Regions from separate parts of the Citrobacter sp. ANG330 genome, predicted to be linked through region 3. Evidence: predicted binding sites of a transcription regulator. Region 3 holds the regulator's gene; each other region holds the start of a gene.

Region 1 (4,213 bases), 430 kb from region 3:
TCGGTAAAAACCAGAACATATTCAGGCTCATAATGATTTTCCTTCCTGTTGAGTGGGGTGCCAGATGCGCTGGCGGATGTCGATTTTTTTCGGTACCAGGCGGTTGTCGTAAAACAGATCTGCGGTTTGTTGTTGCAACGCGGCCACAGAGTCGCTGACCGGTGAAATAGTGGTGGGCGGGCGATGATCCAGATAGGAGGCAATGACCGGCTCCGGCAATCCCATTGTTTTCGCCAGCAGAGCAATGCTTTCCTGGCGCTGACTAAGGGTCAACGCATCCGCCTGACTGAAGGTGTTGAGCACGCCCTGAATGAAAGCGCCATTTTTCTCGGCATAAGGACGTGCAGCGAGATAGAACGATCCTGTTTGTTTCAGATCGCTGCCATCTTTCAGTACGCGCACACCGCCCTGTAATAATGCAGCGGAATAGTAGGGATCCCAGATTGCCCATGCATCGACGTTACCCTGCTGGAACGCTGCACGGGCATCGGCAGGGGTAAGATACGTTGGCTGGATATCGGTAAATTTCAGCCCGGCCTGTTGTAAGGCACGCAGCAGCAGGTTGTGCGAACTGGATCCTTTTTGGAACGCCACTTTATGGCCTTTTAGTTCCGCTACCGTTTTGATGGGACTGTTTTCCGGCACCAGAATCACTTCGGCTTTCGGTTTCGCCGGTTCGACGCCGACGTACACTAAATCTGCGCCGGCAGCCTGGGCGAAAATGGGCGGAATATCGCCGGTGCTACCCAGATCAATACTGCCGACGTTCAGGGCTTCCAGCATTTGCGGTCCGGCGGGAAATTCAATCCAGGATATTTTGGTTCCGGGATAACGCGTTTCCAGCAGCTGGTGGCTTTTCGCCAGAACCATACTGATGCTGCCTTTCTGATAGCCTATCCGCAGGGCATCAGGTGAGGGCTCCGCCGCCTGTGTTAGTCCGGAAAAGGCCAGCACTCCGGCGAATGCCAGCCATGCCGTATGGGCTTTGAAAAGATTACGCATGGGCTGCACCTCGCACCGTATCAAAAGCGGGAACCTTAACGTCGCGGCGATGCAGGGCGTGCCAGAACGTTTCCAGCGCTTTATCAAGACGCAGCTGTAAATTGGGCGTGAAATGCGGTTTATGCTGATAGTCGATCACCTGGGAGTCATCGGCAAAGACGCCGTGTAAAATCTCCTGGGCCTTCAGGGCACTGAGCACCGGTTTCAGCGCGTAATCGACGGCAAGCAGATGTGCAACGGTGCCGCCTGTCGCCAGCGGCAGAACTACTTTGCCTTCCAGCGCTCGCTCTGGCAGCAGATCGAGCAGCGTTTTTAGCGCGCCGGAATAGGCCGCTTTATAGACCGGCGTAGCAACGATCAGGCCGTCCGCCTCTTTCAGTTGCTCAACCAGTGTTTTCAATGCCGGGCTGTCGAAACGGGCATACAGCAGATCTTCAGGCTCGAAGTTGTGCAGATTCCAGTGGTAAATCTCGACATCCTGACCGTTCAATTTTTCCCGGGCATATTCCAGCAACGCACTGGATCGAGAGGGAAAGCGTGGGCTTCCCGCCAGAGTGATGACGCGCATAAATGCATTCTCCTCTTATAACCAATTGTTCGCTTTTATTTAACATTGATAACAATTTTTGCAGTCTGACAGAGGGGGATCGGGAATCGAAATGATTTATGCGCAATAGAAAATCTGAAAATTGCATAAAAAGAACATTGCAGGGAAAACGTTTGCTTTTTATTGCCGCAGGTCAATTCCCTTTTTGTGCGACATCGCTCATAATACGCCCCCGGTTTGCACACCGGGAATCCAGGAGAGTTCATGTACTACCCCTTCGTTCGTAAAGCCCTTTTCCAGCTCGATCCTGAGCGCGCTCATGAATTAACATTTCAGCAATTACGTCGTGTGACGGGAACGCCGCTTGAAGCGTTGATCCGCCAGAAAGTCCCGGCAAAACCGGTGACCTGTATGGGATTAACCTTTAAAAATCCGCTTGGTCTGGCTGCCGGTCTGGACAAGGACGGGGAGTGTATTGATGCCCTGGGGGCGATGGGATTTGGCTCGATCGAGATCGGCACCGTGACCCCGCGTCCGCAGCCCGGCAACGATAAGCCAAGACTGTTCCGCCTGGTCGATGCTGAAGGTTTGATCAATCGCATGGGCTTTAATAACCACGGTGTTGATAACCTGGTGGAGAACGTTAAAAAGGCGCATTATGACGGCGTACTCGGGATTAATATCGGCAAAAATAAAGATACACCGGTCGAACAGGGTAAAGATGACTATCTGATTTGTATGGAAAAAATCTATGCCTATGCCGGTTATATTGCCATTAATATCTCCTCGCCAAATACGCCGGGATTACGTTCACTGCAATATGGCGACGCGCTGGATGATTTGCTTACAGCGATTAAAAATAAACAAAACGATCTGCAAAAGATCCACCAGAAATATGTTCCGATCGCGGTAAAGATCGCGCCGGATCTTTCTGAGGAAGAACTGATCCAGGTTGCCGATAGTTTAGTACGCCATAATATTGATGGTGTTATTGCCACCAATACAACCCTCGATCGTTCTCTGGTTCAGGGAATGAAAAATTGCGATCAAATGGGTGGATTAAGTGGTCGTCCGCTGCAATTAAAAAGTACAGAAATTATCCGCCGTCTGTCTCAGGAATTAAAAGGTCAGTTGCCTGTTATTGGCGTCGGCGGTATCGACTCAGTGATTGCCGCGCGCGAGAAGATGGCTGCCGGGGCGTCTCTGGTTCAGATTTATTCTGGCTTTATTTTTAAAGGTCCGCCGCTGATTAAAGAAATCGTTACCCATATTTGATTTTTTCTCTCTCTTTATCAGAATATCAGACAGCCAGGGGTTTATTTCCTCCCCTGGTTGTTTTATATTCTTTCACTGTTGCTTATTTAAACATTTTAGGCTTTGCTTATTAAGGTAATAAACGAGGCGGCAAAAAAGGACAATTTTGCAACAGGGTGATGGAGAGCGGAGAGAACATAATGCGAATTAAACCTGACGATAACTGGCGCTGGTATTATGACGAAGAGCATGACCGAATGATGCTCGATTTAGCCAATGGCATGTTATTTCGTTCGCGTTTTGCCCGCAAAATGCTCACTCCGGATGCATTCGCACCGTCTGGTTTTTGCGTTGATGATGCCGCGCTCTATTTTTCGTTTGAAGAAAAGTGCCGCGACCTTGAACTCTCTAAAGAACAGAAAGCAGAACTGGTGCTTAATGCACTGGTGGCCATTCGCTACCTGAAACCACAGATGCCGAAAAGCTGGCACTTTGTGGCGCATGGCGAAAACTGGTCTCCCGGAACCGGAGATGCAGCCTGCGTCTGGCTGAGCGATACGCATGAGCAAATCAATCTGTTAGTGGTGGAGCCTGGCGAAAATGCGGCGCTCTGTCTGCTGGCGCAACCGGGCGTGATCGTGGCCGGGCGGACGATGCAGCTTGGCGATGCCATTAAAATCATGAATGACCGACTGAAGCCGCAGTTTCGTCCCCACAGCTTCAGCCTGGAACAGGCGGTTTAAGGCGCCAGCTTCAACGCGGTTTTAGGCACACAGCTACAGCTGAGAATAGTACCGTCATCACCCCGTGCGGATTTCTTCAGCGGATCCACATCGCCATCGAGCAGCTTGATTCGACAGCACCCGCAAATTCCCGCCCGACATGAGTAAGGGATCCGAATCCCCTGATTTTCCAGTTGTTCCAGCAGTACCTGCTGATTGTTTCCCTGAAATGTTTGCCCTTGCCAGTCGATGGTGACCGTCGCATCCGGTTGCTGCACGGCTTCAACCGTCTCCCCGGTGTCGGTAGCGCCATAAATACGAGCCGGACCGGTCGATAAAACCTCCACTTCATCGCCCACGCGAATGACGCCGCTGTTACGGGCAATCAGGTTCTGACCAAAATCGACATCGCCATTGTCAAGCGCGGTCCGGAAGGTTTGCAGCGTTGCCAGCGGTTCACCGGAAGGGTGCTTTTGCCCTTTTTCCGGGCTGACAGTGGTAAAAATACAGCGACTGCACGGTTTCGCCACATCAAAAATGACCTCGCCAATACGGATCACTTTCCAGCTATCTTCTTCCCATGCGGTCGCGCCGGAAACCACGATATTTGGGCGGAACTGTTCAACCTGAACACCCGCCGGGCAGCGCTGCTGTAAATCGCGCAGCGAGGCGTCATTCACCAGAAGGT
Region 2 (4,213 bases), on a different contig from region 3:
GATCAGCGATGCGCTGGTGGAGCAGGCGCTGGAAGGGGAAAATACCGCGCTGCCGACCTTTGTCGAAGCGCGTAATCAGTTCGAGCTGAACTATCTGCGTAAGCTGCTGCAAATCACCCGGGGCAATGTGACCCATGCGGCAAGAATGGCGGGCCGTAACCGGACAGAATTTTATAAGCTGCTTTCCCGCCATGAGCTGGATGCAAACGATTTCAAAGAATAACTCAGCGTAATATGTTACGTTTATTCGATTAAAAGACAGGCGACCTTTTCAAGGACTAGCATGAAAAAGATTGATGCGATTATTAAACCTTTCAAACTCGATGATGTGCGTGAAGCGCTGGCCGAAGTCGGTATCACCGGGATGACAGTCACTGAAGTAAAAGGCTTTGGCCGCCAGAAAGGGCATACCGAGTTGTATCGTGGCGCGGAATATATGGTGGATTTTCTGCCGAAAGTGAAAATTGAAATCGTCGTGCCGGACGACATCGTCGAGACCTGTGTGGATACCATTATCCGCACGGCGCAGACGGGCAAAATTGGCGATGGTAAGATTTTCGTCTTTGATGTGGCGCGTGTGGTACGTATTCGTACCGGCGAAGAAGACGACGCGGCAATTTAAGCCGCGCCGTGCGCTTGCCGGATGGCGGCGTGAACGCTTTATCCGGCCTACAGCATCCCGTAGGCCTGATAAGCGCAGCGCCATCAGGCATGACGTCATTACAAGACCTTATGCGGGCCGAAGCATTCGTAATGGATGTTTTCGTTTTTCACGCCCAGCTCAACAAGCTGCTTCGCAGCAAACTGCATAAAGCCCACCGGACCGCACAGATAAAACTGCATTGACGAGGTGTCAATGGCGGCTTTCATCGCGCTCAGATCCATCAGACCTTCACTGTCAAAGGCGCCGTTGGCGCGATCAGCTTCGCCAGGGGCACGATACCAGGTGTGCGCAGTAAAGTTCGGCAGCGTTTTGCCCAGTTCGCTCACCTCATCAGCAAACGCATGCACATCACCGTTTTCCGCCGCGTGGAACCAGTTGACCTGCGCGGTGTGGCTCGCTTTCGCCAGCGTATCCAGCATTGCCAGCATCGGCGTTTGACCGACGCCAGCAGAGATCAGGGAAACCGGCGTATCTGGAGTAACCGCCATAAAGAAATCGCCCGCTGGCGCGGCTAAATGCACCACATCGCCGATGTTCGCATGGTTATGCAGCCAGTTTGACACCTGACCGCCTTCTTCACGCTTAACGGCAATGCGATAACCTTTGCCATCCGGTTTGCGGGTCAGGGAATACTGTCGAATCTCCTGATGTGGAAAACCTTCCGGCTTCAGCCAGACGCCCAGGTATTGTCCTGGCTGGTACTCGGCTACCTGCCCGCCGTCAACCGGTTCAAATTCGAAGCTGGTGATCAACGCGCTGCGTGGTGTTTTCGCCACGATACGGAACGGACGCGTGCCTTCCCAGCCGCCGGTTTTACGGGCGTTTTCGCTGTAGATTTGCGCTTCACGGTTGATGAACACGTTAGCCAGTACGCCATAAGCTTTACCCCATGCGTCCAGCACTTCCTGACCCGGGCTGAACATTTCGTCCAGCGTTGCCAGCAGGTGCGTCCCGACAATGTTGTACTGCTCTGGTTGGATCTGGAAGCTGGTGTGTTTCTGCGCGATTTTTTCGACGGCAGGCAGCAGGGCAGGCAGATTCTCGAGATTACTGGCATAGGCGGCAATAGCATTAAACAGGGCTTCACGCTGATCGCCATTACGCTGGTTGCTCATGTTAAAAATTTCTTTGAGTTCAGGGTTATGAGCAAACATGCGATCGTAAAAATGGGCCGTCAGTTTAGGACCGGTTTCTACCAGCAGGGGAATGGTGGCTTTTACAGTGGCGATGGTTTGGGCGTCAAGCATACAGTCTTCCTTTTTATGAATCTTTAATGATGTATATCAAATGCATCTTATAAAAAATACCCCTGCACTGTAAATGGTTCTTTGTAACTTTACGTTTTAAACGTAACAACGTGAAAAATCTGCATCACAAACCTGAAAAGAAATCCGTTGAAATTTGTAAGGTCTTCATTCACCAAAGCCTTGCGCAGTATGAAGGTAATCGTTTGCGTAAAATCCTTTGTCAAGACCTGTTATCACAGAATGATTCAGTTATACTGTTGCCCGTTGTCCAACAGGACCGCCTTTTAAGGCCAAAAATTCTATCGTTAGCTGAGTCAGGAGATGCGGATGTTAAAGCGTGAAATGAACATTGCCGATTATGATGCCGAACTGTGGCAGGCTATGGAGCAAGAAAAAGTACGTCAGGAAGAGCACATCGAACTGATCGCCTCCGAAAACTACACTAGCCCACGCGTCATGCAGGCTCAGGGCTCTCAGCTGACGAACAAATACGCTGAAGGTTATCCGGGCAAGCGCTACTACGGCGGTTGCGAATATGTGGATATCGTAGAGCAACTGGCAATTGACCGCGCGAAAGAACTGTTTGGCGCCGACTACGCTAACGTACAGCCGCACTCTGGTTCTCAGGCTAACTTCGCTGTCTACACTGCGCTGCTGCAGCCGGGCGATACCGTTCTGGGTATGAACCTGGCGCAAGGCGGCCACCTGACTCACGGCTCTCCGGTTAACTTCTCTGGCAAACTGTACAACATCGTACCTTACGGTATTGATGAGTCCGGTAAAATTGACTATGAAGAGATGGCGCAGCTGGCTCAAACGCACAAACCGAAGATGATCATCGGCGGCTTCTCTGCTTACTCCGGTATCGTTGACTGGGCCAAAATGCGTGAAATCGCCGACAGCATCGGCGCTTACCTGTTCGTCGATATGGCACACGTTGCGGGCCTGATTGCCGCTGGCGTTTATCCGAACCCGGTTCCACATGCTCATGTGGTCACCACCACCACCCACAAAACCCTGGCGGGTCCGCGCGGCGGCCTGATCCTGGCGAAAGGTGGTGACGAAGAGCTGTACAAAAAACTGAACTCTGCTGTCTTCCCAAGCGCGCAGGGCGGCCCGCTGATGCACGTGATCGCCGGTAAAGCCGTTGCGCTGAAAGAAGCGATGGAGCCAGAGTTCAAAGTCTACCAGCAGCAGGTTGCGAAAAACGCCAAAGCGATGGTGGAAGTGTTCCTGAACCGTGGCTACAAAGTGGTGTCTGGCGGTACGGAAAACCACCTGTTCCTGCTGGATCTGGTCGATAAAAACCTGACCGGTAAAGAAGCTGACGCTGCCCTGGGCCGCGCCAACATTACCGTAAACAAAAACAGCGTGCCGAACGATCCGAAGAGCCCGTTTGTGACCTCCGGTATCCGTATCGGTTCTCCGGCTATCACCCGTCGCGGCTTTAAAGAAGCGGAAGCGAAAGAGCTGGCAGGCTGGATGTGTGATGTGCTGGACAACATCAATGATGAAGCGGTCATCGAGCGCATCAAAGGTAAAGTTCTGGATATCTGCGCACGCTTCCCGGTTTACGCATAACCGGTATTGCAGAAAACAAAAGGCCGCGCGACGCGGCCTTTTTTCTTTTTTTAGCGCCGGTCAAGGGAAATGGCGCCCGGCCCCGTCAGCGCCAGCAGCAGGAATCCTCCCGCAATGCTGACATTCTTATAGAAGTTAATCATATTCGGCCCCACCGCATCCCCGGTCATATTCCAGAAGTGATGACCAATCACCGCCGTGCCCAACGTATAGAAGACGAAAACAATGGCCAGCGGGCGCGTGAAAAACCCCAGAACAATCAGGATCGCTGCCGGAACCTCCATCACGACAGCAATAATGGCTGCCAGCATTGGCGCAGGTGTACCGAGAGAAGTCATGTATTGCACGGTCCCATCAAATCCCGTCAGCTTCGGAAAGCCAAAAATAATAAACAGAATCGCCAGCGCAATACGGGCAAGCAATAAAAACAGATGGCGTGATTCACCGAAATCAAAATAGCGTAACGTGTTCATAGCAGGCTCATTAACATGAGTAACGTACTTTAAAATTAATACACAACGGCCCGCCTCGCCATTGGCTAAATGTCGTTCAGTTGCGACTCGACGTACAGATAACCAATCCCCATAAGCTGCTGAGCGCGGGTCAGGGTGCCAAGGCCAATCTGCGTCGCTTTCGCTCGCGGATTATCACCGTGATCGAAAGGATTAAATCCCGTCTGTTGCCGTAGCGTATTGAGCCAGGGTTCACCGAAGGCGCAACT
Region 3 (4,213 bases):
GCCTGAATAAAGCGCAGAACTAACAGGCCGGTTGCGCTTTCGACCCACAGCATACCCAGACTACCCAGGGCAAAGACAGACAGCCCCAGCAGCAGGATCGGTTTACGTCCGTAGCGATCTGAGAGCGGGCCCCACAGCAGTTGTGCGATGGCAAAACCCGCTAAAAACAGACTCAGGCTGGCGCTGACGGCAGATGCCGGTGTTTGCAGGTCAGATTGAATGGTGGCAAAAGCGGGCAAATACATGTCGGTCGCCAGAAAACCCAGCACGCTGAGTCCTGCCAGCCAGACTAAAAACCCTTTTCCAGGTTGCATAGTTGTTCTCTAATTTTTGATTAATCACACTGGCGCAGAGTGTAGGGAGTGAATTTCGGCTTGTGAAACGCTAATATTTGTTTATTGCATTCAAAAATTTTGTAGGCAGATTATGTGGTCAGAATATGCGCTGGAAGTGGTCGATGCCGTGGCGCGCAACGGGAGTTTCAGTTCCGCGGCCCAGGAGTTGCACCGGGTACCCTCGGCGGTCAGTTATACGGTTCGCCAGATGGAAGAGTGGCTGGCCGTCCCGCTTTTTGAACGCCGTCATCGTGATGTCGTGTTAACCCCGGCAGGCGCCTGGTTTTTGAAAGAAGGGCGTTCTGTCATCAAAAAAATGCAGATCACGCGCCAGCAGTGTCAGCAAATCGCCAATGGCTGGCGGGGGCAACTCCCCATCGCGGTGGATAACATCGTGCGCCCGGAACGCACGCGGCAATTGATCGTCGATTTCTATCGCCACTTTGATGACGTAGAGCTGCTGGTCTTTCAGGAAGTGTTCAATGGCGTCTGGGACGCGCTGTCAGATGGCAGGGTTGAACTCGCTATCGGTGCGACCCAGGCGATCCCGGTCGGCGGACGATATACCTTCCGCGATATGGGTAAACTGAGCTGGTGTTGTGTTGTTGCCAGCACACATCCACTGGCCGCCATGAGTGGACCCTTAAGCGATGATACGTTGCGCAACTGGCCGTCACTGGTGCTGGAAGATACTTCCCGCACTCTGCCGAAACGGGTGACCTGGCTGCTGGACAACCAGAAGCGGGTGGTGGTCCCGGATTGGGCATCCTCCGCAACCTGCATCAGCGCCGGACTTTGTATCGGCATGGTGCCGACACATTTTGCCAGGCCATATTTTAATAAAGGACAGTGGGTGGCGCTGAATCTGGAAAACCCCTTCCCGGATTCGGCCTGTTGCCTGACCTGGCAGCAGAACGATATGTCACCTGCGCTAATCTGGCTGCTGGATTATCTGGGAGATAGCGAAACGCTGAACAAAGAATGGTTGCGGGAGCCTGACGAGGCTCCCGCAGAAGAGGCTTAACGACGGTAATCGCGGAAGGGGCCATCGGCAACAGAGCGGCGCTCAACCAGACGCGGGTGAACTTCAATGGATTGTGACTCTTCACGTTTATTGACGATGCGGTCAAGCAACATGTTAAAGGCCGTCTCACCCAGTGAATCTTTCGGCTGGTGGATGGTGGTCAGAGCTGGCGTAAAGAAGCGGGCGTTGCGCACGTTGTCATAGCCTATCAGCGACACGTCCTGAGGGACGCGCAGACCCATTTCATCAGCGGCGCAAAGGGCACCCATTGCCATGACATCGCCACCGCAGAAAACCGCTGTCGGGCGATGCGCCTGTGACAGAATTTGCTGCATCGCACGGTAGCCGGATTCTGGTTCGAAGTCGCCTTGCACAATCCAGTTTTCAGGCACTTTAATCAGCGCTTCTTCCATCGCTTTCATAAAACCGGCCAGACGGCCTGCGCCGGTGTTGCGCTCCATCAGTCCCGGGATCACGCCAATTTCGCGATGTCCGCGTTCAATAAGGTAACGGCCAGCCATATAACCGCCCTCAAAGGCGTTATCAATCACGGTATCAGTGAAATCGGCTTTGGCCTCGCCCCAGTCCATCACAACCATCGGGATATGACGATACTCTTCCAGCATCGAGAGCAGAGGGGCGGGATATTCGGAACACATCACCAGCAGGCCATCCACGCGTTTTTGCGCCATCATGGACAGATAGGCACGTTGCTTTTCCAGGTTGTTCCAGACATTACCGAGGATCAGGGTATAGCCTTTCTGAAAGCAGTTTTTTTCAACTGCTTCAATAATTTCAGCAAAGTAGGGGGCTTCGCTGCTGGTCGCCAGCAACCCGATAGACTTGGTATGATTCACCTTCAGACTACGGGCTACCGCGCTGGGGGAATAGTGCAATTCTTTGATTGCCGCCCACACTGCATTGCGTGTTTCTTCAGCGACGAAACGCGTTTTGTTAATTACGTGTGATACGGTTGTAGTGGAAACGTTTGCGCGCTTCGCTACATCTTTAATTGTTGCCATTAAATCTCACTCCAGACCCAACCTGAACAGTCAAATATGCTAAGTAAACGTTTGCCTTTACTCATCCTGTGCGCAACGTCAGGGTTGCAGCATGCCGGGAAAACGCAACAGAGCATCAGGAAGGGGTCAATGGCCGGTACGCTAATCAAGTAAGCGTCGAATTTTGGCTGATCTTAACGAAAAGGGGAAGTATTAAAAGCACATATCACGCTAAATCGTGGGAGATTTTCGCACGCAAGTGTGCAAAAATGCGCTATATCACTTTTTGTGTGGGAATAAAAAGGAGAAAAGTTGATGAGCACCGATCTTAAATTTTCATTAGTAACTACGTTTATCGTTCTGGCTTTAATCGTTGCTGGCGGTCTGACAGCGGCACTGCATTGATTTCCCGTCGGGGGAGTCTCTGCTCCCTCGTCACTCCCGCCATATTGTTATTGAATCTGCAAAAGTCTTTTGTATTTTTGTTAACTTCTCTTTTTTTGTGATTGATGTCATGCTTTTGACTCTTAGTTACGCATCGCGCCTCGACGCGAAGAGCCGGAGTCATCACTGCATGAAAATTAATTATCCTTTACTGTCGCTGGCTATCGGCGCGTTCGGCATCGGTACGACCGAGTTTTCGCCAATGGGTCTGCTACCCGTCATCGCGCGTGGCGTCGATGTGTCTATTCCCGCAGCAGGTATGCTAATCAGCGCCTACGCTGTCGGTGTGATGGTCGGGGCACCGCTAATGACGCTGCTGTTGTCACATCGCGGACGTCGCAATGCGCTGATTTTTCTGATGGCTATCTTTACGCTTGGCAACGTGCTGTCGGCCATTTCCCCGGACTACACAACACTGATGCTGTCACGCATTTTGACCAGCCTTAACCACGGCGCGTTCTTTGGCCTGGGCTCCGTTGTGGCAGCCAGCGTGGTGCCGAAGCACAAGCAGGCCAGCGCGGTGGCGACCATGTTTATGGGGCTGACCATCGCCAATATTGGCGGCGTTCCGGCGGCAACCTGGCTGGGTGAGACCATCGGCTGGCGGATGTCGTTTATGGCAACGGCCGGTTTGGGCGTCATTTCGATGCTGAGTCTCTTTTTCTCGTTGCCGAAAGGTGGGGCTGGGGCACGTCCGGAGGTGAAAAAAGAGCTGGCGGTACTGATGCGTCCCCAGGTGCTTTCTGCTCTGCTTACCACGGTACTGGGGGCGGGGGCCATGTTTACGCTGTACACCTATATATCGCCAGTCCTGCAAAGCATCACTCATGCCACGCCGGCCTTTGTGACCGGAATGCTGGTTCTGATCGGCGTGGGCTTCTCCATAGGTAACTATTTGGGTGGCAAACTGGCCGATCGCTCGGTTAACGGTACGCTAAAGGGCTTCTTGCTGCTGCTGATGGTGATTATGCTGGCTATTCCCCTGTTGGCGCAGAATGAACTGGGCGCGGCGATAAGTATGGTGGTCTGGGGGGCAGCGACCTTCGCGGTGGTTCCTCCGCTGCAAATGCGCGTTATGCGTGTGGCTCACGAAGCACCGGGTTTGTCATCTTCCGTGAATATCGGCGCTTTTAACCTCGGTAATGCTTTGGGTGCCGCTGCGGGCGGGGCCGTCATTTCTGGTGGGTTAGGCTACAGTTTTGTTCCTGTCATGGGCGCGATTGTGGCAGGTATGGCGCTGTTGTTGGTGTTCATCTCGGCGAGAAAACAGCCTGAACAGGTGTGTGTCGCAGGTTAATGGCAGGGCAAAAACGCAGAAGGGTGCCCCTTCTGCGTTATCTCTCTTACGCGGCGAAGTTCTTCGCGACAAACTCCCAGTTTACCAGCGCCCAGAAGTGCTCCAGGTAACC

What was found. The regulator PurR, encoded in region 3, represses purine synthesis genes. The targets are predictions, from matches to a motif close to CANGCAAACGTTTGCNTG.
Region 1: a site for PurR is predicted at 1,712-1,729, ahead of pyrD (quinone-dependent dihydroorotate dehydrogenase). Genes of this name have one in related genera too.
Region 2: a site for PurR is predicted at 2,104-2,121, ahead of glyA (serine hydroxymethyltransferase). Genes of this name have one in related genera too.

The regions. Positions count from the first base shown of each region.
Region 1 is NZ_JASJUI010000002.1:498,513-502,725, reverse strand. It holds gene ssuD (FMNH2-dependent alkanesulfonate monooxygenase) at 1-31, opposite strand, end outside; gene QNN88_RS08155 (sulfonate ABC transporter substrate-binding protein) at 28-1,002, opposite strand; gene ssuE (NADPH-dependent FMN reductase) at 995-1,570, opposite strand; gene pyrD (quinone-dependent dihydroorotate dehydrogenase) at 1,814-2,824, shown strand; gene zapC (cell division protein ZapC) at 3,004-3,546, shown strand; gene QNN88_RS08135 (YcbX family protein) at 3,543-4,213, opposite strand, start outside.
Region 2 is NZ_JASJUI010000001.1:1,106,544-1,110,756, reverse strand. It holds gene glrR (two-component system response regulator GlrR) at 1-223, shown strand, start outside; gene glnB (nitrogen regulatory protein P-II) at 284-622, shown strand; partial or broken gene QNN88_RS05475 (hypothetical protein) at 513-737, opposite strand; gene hmpA (NO-inducible flavohemoprotein) at 721-1,911, opposite strand; gene glyA (serine hydroxymethyltransferase) at 2,239-3,492, shown strand; gene QNN88_RS05460 (DoxX family protein) at 3,543-3,965, opposite strand; gene QNN88_RS05455 (ROK family transcriptional regulator) at 4,031-4,213, opposite strand, start outside.
Region 3 is NZ_JASJUI010000002.1:69,733-73,945, reverse strand. It holds gene punC (purine nucleoside transporter PunC) at 1-314, opposite strand, end outside; gene punR (DNA-binding transcriptional activator PunR) at 427-1,359, shown strand; gene purR (HTH-type transcriptional repressor PurR) at 1,356-2,381, opposite strand; gene QNN88_RS06025 (YnhF family membrane protein) at 2,676-2,765, shown strand; gene QNN88_RS06020 (MFS transporter) at 2,875-4,101, shown strand; gene sodB (superoxide dismutase [Fe]) at 4,148-4,213, opposite strand, start outside.